DNA from 3 places in the Nonomuraea sp. NPDC046570 genome. Region 1 is predicted to be linked to each of the others. Evidence: riboswitches for the same ligand, from Rfam matches in the RefSeq annotation. Region 1 holds a riboswitch; each other region holds the start of a gene.

The links. Region 1 has a riboswitch for cobalamin ahead of cobN (cobaltochelatase subunit CobN). Riboswitches for the same ligand answer to the same signal wherever they lie in the genome.
Region 2: it holds a riboswitch for cobalamin, as region 1 does, so the genes downstream of both, ABZ911_RS18810 (ABC transporter substrate-binding protein) here and cobN (cobaltochelatase subunit CobN) in region 1, are expected to answer to the same signal.
Region 3: it holds a riboswitch for cobalamin, as region 1 does, so the genes downstream of both, ABZ911_RS08715 (ribonucleoside-diphosphate reductase subunit alpha) here and cobN (cobaltochelatase subunit CobN) in region 1, are expected to answer to the same signal.

What each region holds. Positions count from the first base shown of each region.
Region 1 is NZ_JBEYZF010000003.1:225,590-228,859, forward strand. It holds gene cobG (precorrin-3B synthase) at 1-1,007, opposite strand, end outside; cobalamin riboswitch at 1,037-1,224, shown strand; gene cobN (cobaltochelatase subunit CobN) at 1,275-3,270, shown strand, end outside.
Region 2 is NZ_JBEYZF010000010.1:212,832-216,101, reverse strand. It holds gene ABZ911_RS18815 (iron ABC transporter permease) at 1-702, opposite strand, end outside; gene ABZ911_RS18810 (ABC transporter substrate-binding protein) at 699-1,676, opposite strand; cobalamin riboswitch at 1,855-1,981, opposite strand; gene ABZ911_RS18805 (hypothetical protein) at 2,131-2,271, shown strand; gene ABZ911_RS18800 (hypothetical protein) at 2,329-3,270, opposite strand, start outside.
Region 3 is NZ_JBEYZF010000004.1:86,421-89,690, reverse strand. It holds gene ABZ911_RS08725 (helix-turn-helix domain-containing protein) at 1-324, shown strand, start outside; gene ABZ911_RS08720 (tripartite tricarboxylate transporter substrate-binding protein) at 395-1,342, shown strand; cobalamin riboswitch at 1,348-1,546, shown strand; gene ABZ911_RS08715 (ribonucleoside-diphosphate reductase subunit alpha) at 1,650-3,270, shown strand, end outside.

The sequences.
Region 1 (3,270 bases):
CCCGCCCAGGGGGACGCGGGGTCGGCGACGAGGCCCGCCGCGACGAGCGCCTCGATCTGGTGGGCGGCCTGGGCGGGAGTGAGACCGGGCACGATGGCGGTGCGCCAGGGCGTCAGCCGTACCGGCGCCTCGCCGTCCGGAGTGCGGGCGGCGGTGGCGAGGGCTCGCGCCTGGGCTGCCGAGAGGCGTCCGAGCGGCACCACGACCTCCAGCGCCACCCGCCCATCCCGCTGCCGTCGCACGCCTGGTGCCCCGACCCCGCCAACCGCTTCCGCAGCGGTCGGGTCGGTGGCGTGCGGGTTGGTGGCGTGCGGGGCGAGTCGGGCGGCGAGCCGGGTGGGGCCGTCTGTCAGCTCGCGGATGCGCCATGCCGCCGAGTTCTGGGCCGCGCGTTCGTCCAGGAACGCCTCGGCGGCGGCGACCATCAGGGTCACGGCCCGCGCGCCCGGCTCCGCCGCGAGCCCCACATCGGCCCCGGCCAGCAGCACCTGCCCGGCCCCGACGCCTCCCGCCCGGTCATCAGGCGCCCGCCAGGTGAGTGTCACGTCCGCGCCCAGGCCGACCACATCCCCCGTCCCGTCGTCCAGCGCGAACAGGAAGCGCCCAGGCAGCTCGGCGAGTCTGGGGCGGGCGCGGATCGCCAGGTCCAGGGCGGTCACCAGCGGCTGGACGTCGGTCACGCTCGAAGGGCCGTACACCGGTGAGGCCACGATGTTGCGGACGCGTTCGTGTGTCGCCGACGGCAGCAGGCCGATGGCCGCCATCCGGGCCGCGAACGCCGCGGGGTCGCGCAACCCCCGCACCTGGACGTTCGCCCGCGACGTCAGCTCGATCACCCCCGACCCGAGGAAGTCCGCGCAGGAGGCCAGCTCGTCGAGCTGCGTGGCGGAGACGGCGCCGCCCGGAAGGCGGACACGGGCCAGCGCCCCGTCGGCGGCGGTGTGCACCTGGAGCGCCCCCGGACAGGCATCAGGGCGTACACGTCCGGAAAAGTCGGCTTTGGACACGCTGAGGATGTTAACGCCAGTTTCTTGCATTGAATCCTGCTGCCGTAGTCTCATCATCAGGCGACGGCATGAAGGAAGCCGGTGAGAAACCGGCGCGGTCCCGCCACTGTAACCGGGGAGCGACCCCCGCCACAGGCCACGGCCCGGAAACGGGCTGGAAGGTCAGGGGTGAGCGTCGATCCGGGAGCCAGGAGACTTCTGCCGTCGTGACATCCACGACCGGGGCGAGGACCCCGAGGGAGGAACCCCGTGCGCTCTACGAGCAATGTGGTCCTGCTGCTGTCCACTTCCGACACCGACCTGCTGAGCGCCCGCGCGAGCGGCGCGGCCTACCGGCTGGGCAACCCGGCCAGGCTGACGGCCGAGGACCTGCCCGCCCTGCTCGACGGGGTGGATCTGGTCGTGGTGCGCCTGCTGGGCGGCCGCCGCGCCTGGGAGGAGGGCCTGGACCACCTGCTGTCCGGCCCGCGCCCGGTGGTGATCCTGGGCGGCGAGCAGGCGCCCGACGCCGAGCTGATGGAGCTGTCCACGGTCAGCGCGGGCACCTGCGCCGACGCGCACGCCTACCTGGCCTACGGCGGCCCGGCCAACCTGGCCGAGCTGCACGCCTTCCTGAGCGACACCGCGCTGCTCACCGGCCACGGCTTCGCCGCCCCGGAACCCACCCCGACCTGGGGCCCGCTGGACCGCCAGCCGCGCACCCAGGAGGGCCCCACGGTCGGCGTGCTCTACTACCGCGCGCACCACATGGCGGGCAACACCGCCTTCGTGGAGACGCTCTGCGCGGCGATCGAGGACGCGGGCGGGCAGGCCCTGCCGATCTTCTGCTCCTCCCTGCGTACGGCGGAGCCCGCCCTGCTGGAGACGCTGCGCGCGGCCGACGCCCTGGTCGTCACCGTGCTCGCGGCCGGCGGCTCCCGCCCGGCCACCGCGGGCGCGGGCGGCGACGACGAGGCGTGGGACGTGGGCGCGCTGGCCGGGCTGGACGTGCCGATCCTGCAGGGCCTCTGCCTGACCACGAGCCGCCAGGCGTGGGAGGAGAACGACGACGGCCTGTCCCCGCTGGACGCCGCCTCCCAGGTGGCGATCCCCGAGTTCGACGGCCGCATCATCACCGTCCCGTTCTCCTTCAAGGAGATCGACGAGGACGGCCTGACCGTGTACGCCGCCGACCCCGAGCGGGCGGCCCGGGTGGCGGGCACCGCCGTACGGCACGGCCTGCTCAGGCACGTCCCGAACGCGGACAAGAAGCTCGTCGTGATGCTCTCGGCGTACCCGACGAAGCACTCCAGGGTCGGCAACGCGGTCGGCCTGGACACCCCCGCCAGCACGGTGCGGCTGCTGGCCCGGCTCCAGAAGGCCGGGTACGACCTGGGCGAGGGCTTCCCCGGCGTGGCCGACCAGGACGGCGACGCGCTGATCCACGCGCTCATCGCGGCCGGCGGCCAGGACCAGAACTGGCTCACCGAGGAGCAGCTCGCCGGCAACCCGGTGCGCATCTCGGCGGCCTCCTACGAACGCTGGTACCGCACCCTCCCGGCCGATCTGCGCGAGGGGATGGAACGCCACTGGGGCCCGCCTCCGGGCGAGCTGTTCGTGCACGAGGGCGACATCGTGCTGGCCGCGCTGCGGGCGGGCAACGTGGTGGTGATGGTGCAGCCGCCGCGCGGCTTCGGCGAGAACCCGATCGCCATCTACCACGACCCGGACCTGCCGCCCAGCCACCACTACCTGGCCGCCTACCGCTGGCTGGCGGGCGAGTTCGGCGCGCACGCGATGGTGCACGTCGGCAAGCACGGCAACCTGGAGTGGCTGCCGGGCAAGTCGGCGGGCCTGTCGGCCTCGTGCGGGCCGGACGCGGCGCTGGGGGATCTGCCGCTGGTGTACCCGTTCCTGGTGAACGATCCGGGTGAGGGGACGCAGGCGAAGCGGCGGGCGCATGCCGTACTCGTGGATCACATGGTGCCGCCGATGGCCCGCGCCGAGACCTACGGGGACATCGCCCGGCTGGAGCAGTTGCTGGACGAGCACGCCTCGATCGCGGCGATGGACCCGGCCAAGCTGCCGGCGATCAGGGCGCAGATCTGGACGCTGATCCAGGCCGCGCGGCTGGACCACGATCTGGGGCTGGCCGACCGGCCGCACGACACCGAGTTCGACGACTTCCTGCTGCACGTGGACGGCTGGCTGTGCGAGGTGAAGGACGCGCAGATCCGGGACGGCCTGCACGTGCTGGGCGAGGCTCCGGCGGGCAAGGTCCGGG
Region 2 (3,270 bases), on a different contig from region 1:
GCCGGCCAGCAGCAGGTTGAGCGGACGGCTGACGCCGAGCAGCACCCCGGTCCCGAGCAGTACCGCCGCGGCGGGGATCCACAGCAGGTCCCAGGTGGTTCCGGCCAGCCCGCCCAGCATCCAGCGCAGGGCCGCGTCGGCCTTGTGCGGGTCGTTGGAGGTGATGATGAGGTAGCTGGCGACCGCCGAGAGCACCTCGGCGGTGGCGACTCCGGCCAGCACCAGCCGTACCGTGGTCATCCGCCCGCCGGAGCGGGCCAGCGAGTAGACCAGCACGAGCGCCGCGAAGGCGCCGACGAACGCGGCCAGCGGCAGCGAGAACGCCCCGAGCAGCGAGACGTTCAGCACCATCACGACGACCGCGCCGACCGTCGCCCCAGACGACACCCCCAGCAGCATCGGGTCGGCCAGCGGGTTGCGCACCAGCGCCTGCAGCGCCATCCCGCACACCGACAGCCCCGCCCCCACCACCCCGCACAGCAGGATCCGGGGCACCCGGACATCCATCACGATCGTCTCCCGAACCGGCGCCCAACTCGGCTCGACCAGCGGCGGATACACCCGATGCAGCAGAATGCCCCACACCTCCCCGAACGGCAGCCGCACCGACCCAACCGCGACCCCCGCCGTCCCCGCCACGACCACCGCGACGGACAACACCACCAGAACCAGCGTGTACGGCACGCGCCCGCGTTCGGTCACGCGAAAAGATCCGGATGCAACTGGCGGGCCAGCGCCTCCACCCCGGAAGGCACCCGCACGCCCAGCACCGCCGACGACAGCGGCAACACCGCGAACCGCTGGTTCTTGATCGCGGGCACGTCCTTGAGCGCCGGATTGCCGAGCAGGAACTTTTTCTTCGCCTCCACCGACTGGTCGCCGTAGTCGTAGATGACGATCATCTCGGGCGCCCGCTCCGCGACCTGCTCGAACGAGACGTTCCCCCAGGCCTTGCCGAGGTCGCCGAACAGGTTCGTCCCCCCGGCCAGCTTGATCATCTCGTTGCCGATGCCCGCACCGCCCGCCGTGAAGGCCGTCTTGTCGCCGCTGTCGTACACGAACACCTTGACCGGCTCGACCCGCCCGATCTTGGCCTTGACCCCGTCCAGCACCCCCCGCATCGCGACCACCTGCCGCTCCGCCCGGTCGGACACCCCGAAGATCCTGCCGACCGCCCGAACCTCCTCCTCGACCTGGGCCGCCGTCACCGGCCCCGCCGGGCACTCCTCACCGTTCACCCGCGAGGTGATCCCGGCCTCCGCCAGTACGGCCCGGCCGCGCCCCTCCTTCTCGTCGAAGGCGCTGTCGAACCCGCCGTACACGAAGTCCGGCTCCACCGACAGCAGCGCCTCGTACGAGGGGTACTGCTCGGCGAGGACCTTGATCCCCTTGTAGGCGTTCTCGTACTCGGGCAGGATCCGGTCGTCGAGGTAGGCCGTGGCCACCATCGACTTCTCCAGCCCGAGCGCGAGCATGATCTCGGTGACGTGCTGGTTGAGCGTGACCGCCCGCTGCGGCGGCCGCTGGTAGGTGGTCGTCACGCCGCAGTTGGTCATGGTGAGGGGGAAGCCCGCGGCGGACGGCGCGGTGGGCTGAGTGGTGGTGTGAGCGCTGGTTCCGCAGCCCGTCGCCAGCAGGACGGACAGGAGGAACGCGAGCGAGCGTCGGCTCGTCATGAACGGGTCCTTTCACTCACGGGTCGCACCCGATGAGCGGGAGGGGCAAGGAGCCGGATCATCACAAGAGGGTCGCGACGCGGGCAGCCCGAAGGACCGCACACCGATGAGCGGCATGGCGACCACCGTTCCTCTCTTGGGGAGATCCGCCCCAATTTCTCTGAGGAGGCGACCGCGTGAGTCTCCTGGCTCTCGGGTCAAAGCTCCCTCCGGCCTTCCCACCCGCACCCGGGCAGTGGCTTCATCGGAGTTCGCTCACCGATCACAGTGGCGGGACCGCGCCGGATTCACACCGACTTCCTCGTCCGCCGTCGCCTACGCCGCCCATGGTCGCACACCCACATCAAGGACCACTGCGTGGGCGTTTCGCGGTGCCCCGGCACGCGTTCATCCCGGAAGTGGCCCTGGGTGCTGGAGATCGGCACGGGCACGCGGCCGCGGCTGCCCCGGGCGGGTGCCCTACGACCGAGCCCACGTCACGTGCGGCATCCGGGCCGTGCCGTACGGCTGGGCCTGGCGGGACAGGTTCGGGATGACGGTCACGCCGGAGGGGCGGCAGGTGTGGCTGGATTCTCCGGGGCGGGTCGTCGGGTGACGTTTCCCTGAAAGTGGGTGCCCCCGCCGTGGCGGCGGGGGCACGGGCGTGCCACGACTACTTGGGCAGGCACTTCACGGTGTAGGAGATCTCCTTCACCGGCTTGTTGTGGTTGAGCACCTCGAAGCGGGCGATGCCGCTGGTGGCCACCAGGTGCGTGCCTCCCACGATCTTGGTCGTCCCAGCACCGAGGGCCCTCTTGCTCGCGAAGGTGCGTCCGGCCACCAGCCAGCGGTACTCCACCTCCCCGGCGCGGTCCAGGGTCAGTGTCACGTCCACCGCGACCCGCGGCGACTCGTCGCAGTCAGGGTCGGGGTAGCTGACGAGGTGGTCGATCTTGCCGAGGGCCACGGTCACGGGCGGGGACTCGGTCAGGCACTTGAGTACGAACGTCCGCTCGACGGGCTCGCGGGAGCCGCCCTCCACCATGAGGCCGAGGGTGTGAGTGCCGGACTGCTGGTCATTCAGAGAGAACCTGCCGAACACGTACCTGGAGCGAGCACTGCCGCTCTCGGTGAAGTCGATCCGCTCCTCCTGCCACGGCGAGCCGTTCAGAATCCACCGGTACGTGACGGTGGTGGCCGGCCCGGCGGGCAACTGGATGGTGCCCCACGCGTTGTACTCGATGGGAGCCGTGCAGGTGCCCTCGTAGTCGCCGGGAGTCAGGTAGGGGATGGCGGCCACGGGCTTCGCCGGCGGCGGGTCCGTCGGGCCCGGGGTGGGGGTACCTGTGGAGCTGGGGGTGGGAGTGGGGGTGGGTGTGCTGGTGCAGGTCACCTGGTAGGTGGCGCGGCCCGAGTCGTGCCCCCGTGTCACCCGGATGGCCTTCCAGCCGCCAGTGGTGCTGCCAACGCTGAGCGGCAAGACGACCTGCTTGAGGCGGGGGCCTCCGGCGGGGAAGTCCAGGTACTCGACGGGCCCGTCGCCCTGGGCGCTGTCCACCCACCGGTAGGCCACGCGGGCCGGGGTCCTGGACACCTGGATGGTGCCGGTGAAGCG
Region 3 (3,270 bases), on a different contig from region 1:
AAGGCGGCGGGCCCGCGCGACTACCGCCTGCCCACCCCCGACCAGCTCGCCCCCGAGGACCGCTCGGTGCTCGCCGAGTTCCACCGCATCGGCATGGAGGAGGAGCGCGACCTGCTCGACCGCTTCCCGGCCGCCTACCGCCGGGACCCCGGCTGGGCCAAGTCCTCGCGCGGGTTCGGCCGGATGACCAAGGAGGAGCTCCACGACTTCCACGAGGAGTACATCGCGCTGCTGCTGAAGTACAGCCATCGGGCCGAGGACGCGCCCCCCGGCGCGAGGCCGCTGTACATCCGCCTGTTCACCCTCCCGGCCGACGAGGAGTGACCCCGGTGTGTGACTTACCGTGATATATCGATAACATAAAGTATCGGGTGGTCGTCGGGAGGGGGGTCCCGTGCGCCGTCGGCAGTTCCTCGCCTGGGGGCTCGGCGCGGCCGCGTGCCTGACGGGCTGCGGCGGCGCCAAGGGCGGCGGCACGCTCGGGCGCGTGTCCGTCGTCCCCGGCGGGGAGACCTGGACGCCTCTCGCGCAGGCGCTGTCCAGGATCCTCGGGCGCGAAGGCGTCGACGTCGCGGGCGCCGGCGCCTTCGCCGGGCCCGGGACCATCACCCGGCTCACCGTGACCGGCCTGCCCGCCCTCGCCGCCGAGATCAACGACGGCGGCGGCCCGCTCGCCGAGGGCACCCCGCTGGCCAGGCTGGTCGGCGAGCCGGAGGTACTCGTCGTGGCCAGGCACTCGCGCCTGACCGGCTTCGAGGACTTCGCCGCCCACCTCGTCGCCGACCCGACGAAGCTGCTGCTCGCCGGCGGGCCGCAGGGCGAGGCCGACCACCTGCTGTTCGGGCTGGTCGCCCAGGGGCTCGGGGCCGACGCGCGGCTGCTCGACTACGCGGGCTACCCTGGTCCGGTCGAGGCGGCCACCGCGCTGCTCGGCGGCCGGGCGGGCGTCGCCGCCGGGCCGCTGTCGGCCTGGCGCGACCGGATCGACCAGGGCAGGGTACGGCCGCTGGCCGTCTCCTCGGCCGCCGGCGTCCCCGGCGTGGACGCGCCCCCGCTGCTGGAGGCGGGCGTGCGCATCGACTTCACCGACTGGTGCGCCGTGCTCGGCCCGCCCCGGATGCGCGAGATCGACAAGACCGCGGCGGTCGAGATGATCGACCGGGTGATCAAGTCGGAGTCGTGGCTGGAGGCGTGCCGTACCCGGGGGTGGAGGCCGTTGCCGCTCACCGGGGACGACTTCGGCGCGTGGCTGGAGTCGGAGACCGGGCGAACCCGCGGCGCACTCCGCGACCTGGGCCTGCTCGACACAACTTGTTGGGGTAGTTGCGGCAACGGCCACTAGATGTAGGATCCTGGACTGTCGCTGGTTCGCCCTCGCGAGAGGGCGGAGCAATAGGGAACCCGGTGTGAGTCCGGGACTGCCCCGCAGCGGTGAGCGGGAACGACCGCCGTCATGAGCACTGGAGAGATCTGGGAAGCGACGGCCACTAGGCGCCATCCGGCGTGCCCGCGAGTCCGAAGACCTGCCGGCGACGTGATCGTTCCATGGGCCTCGAGGGAGGGCCCGGGAGTCGCGCGGCCGGGGGTTCCTTGCGTCGCGGTGCTCTCGCGTGCCCTCACGGGGGAAGAGCTCGCGAGGAGTAGAGCACGTGACGCAGATCGTTGAGGTTGACCGCAGGCAGGCCATCGAGCAGGCCGCGGCCCGGGTGATCGCCGACCCGGAGAACTCCAGGATCGCCGCCGGACTGCTGGCCGAGGAGATCGCCGACGAGGCCGCCACGCACGGCGTGCGCACCTTCTCCGACTCCATCGCCGCCACCCACGCCGCGGGCCTGATCCAGGACGGCCTCGCCGAGTTCGTCGCCGCGCACGCCGCCGAGCTGGACGCGCTGGTCGACACGACCGCTGACGGCCGGTTCGAGTACTTCGGCCTGCGCACGGTCTACGACCGCTACCTGCTGCGCCACCCCGAGACCCGGGCGGTGCTGGAGCGGCCCCAGCACTTCTTCCTGCGCGTGGCCTGCGGCCTGTCCGCCTCGGTGGCGGAGGCGGCCGAGCTGTACGGGCTGATGTCCACGCTGTCCTACCTGCCCTCCTCGCCGACGCTGTTCAACTCCGGCTCGCGCCGGCCGCAGCTGTCCTCGTGCTTCCTGCTGGACTCGCCGCGCGACGAGCTGGAGGGGATCTATGAGCGGTACGGCCAGGTGGCCAGGCTGTCGAAGTACGCCGGCGGCATCGGCATCGCCTGGAGCAGGGTGCGCTCCCGCGGCTCGCTGATCCGCGGCACCAACGGGCACTCCAACGGCATCGTGCCGTGGCTGCGCACGCTCGACTCCTCGGTGGCGGCGGTCAACCAGGGCGGGCGGCGCAAGGGGGCGGCGTGCGTGTACCTGGAGACGTGGCACGCCGACATCGAGGAGTTCCTGGAACTGCGCGACAACACCGGCGAGGACGCCCGCCGTACGCACAACCTGAACCTGGCCAACTGGGTCCCCGACGAGTTCATGCGCCGGGTCGAGGCGGACGAGCTCTGGTCGCTGTTCGACCCCAAGGAGGTCCCGCAGCTCACCGACCTGTACGGCGAGGCCTTCGACCGCGCCTACCGCGAGTGCGAGGCCGCCGGGCGCTACGTCAAGCAGCTCCCCGCCCGGGTGCTCTACGGCCGCATGATGCGCACCCTCGCCCAGACCGGCAACGGCTGGATGACCTTCAAGGACGCGGCCAACCGCACCTCCAACCAGACCGCCCGCCCCGAGAACGTCATCCACCTGTCCAACCTGTGCACCGAGATCCTGGAGGTCACCAGCGACGGCGAGACCGCCGTCTGCAACCTCGGCTCGGTCAACCTGGCCGCCCACCTGCGTGAGGGCTCGATCGACTGGGCGCGGCTGCGCGCCACCGTGCGGACCGCCGTCCGCTTCCTCGACAAGACCATCGACCTGGGCTTCTACCCCACCCCCGAGGCCGAGGCGGCCAACAGGAGGTGGCGGCCGATCGGGCTCGGCGTGATGGGGCTGGCGGACGTGTTCTTCGCGCTGCGCCTGCCGTTCGACGCGCCCGAGGCACTGGCGCTGTCCACCCGGATCGCCGAGGAGATCGCGCTGGCCGCCTACGACACCTCCGCCGACCTGGCCGCCGAGCTGGGCAGGCACCCGTCCTACGCCGAGACCAGGGCCGCGGCCGGGGTGCTGCACCCCGACCACTACGGCCTGGGCGCCTCGCCGTCCTGGACGGCGCTGCGCGAGAAGATCGCCGAGACCGGGCTGCGCA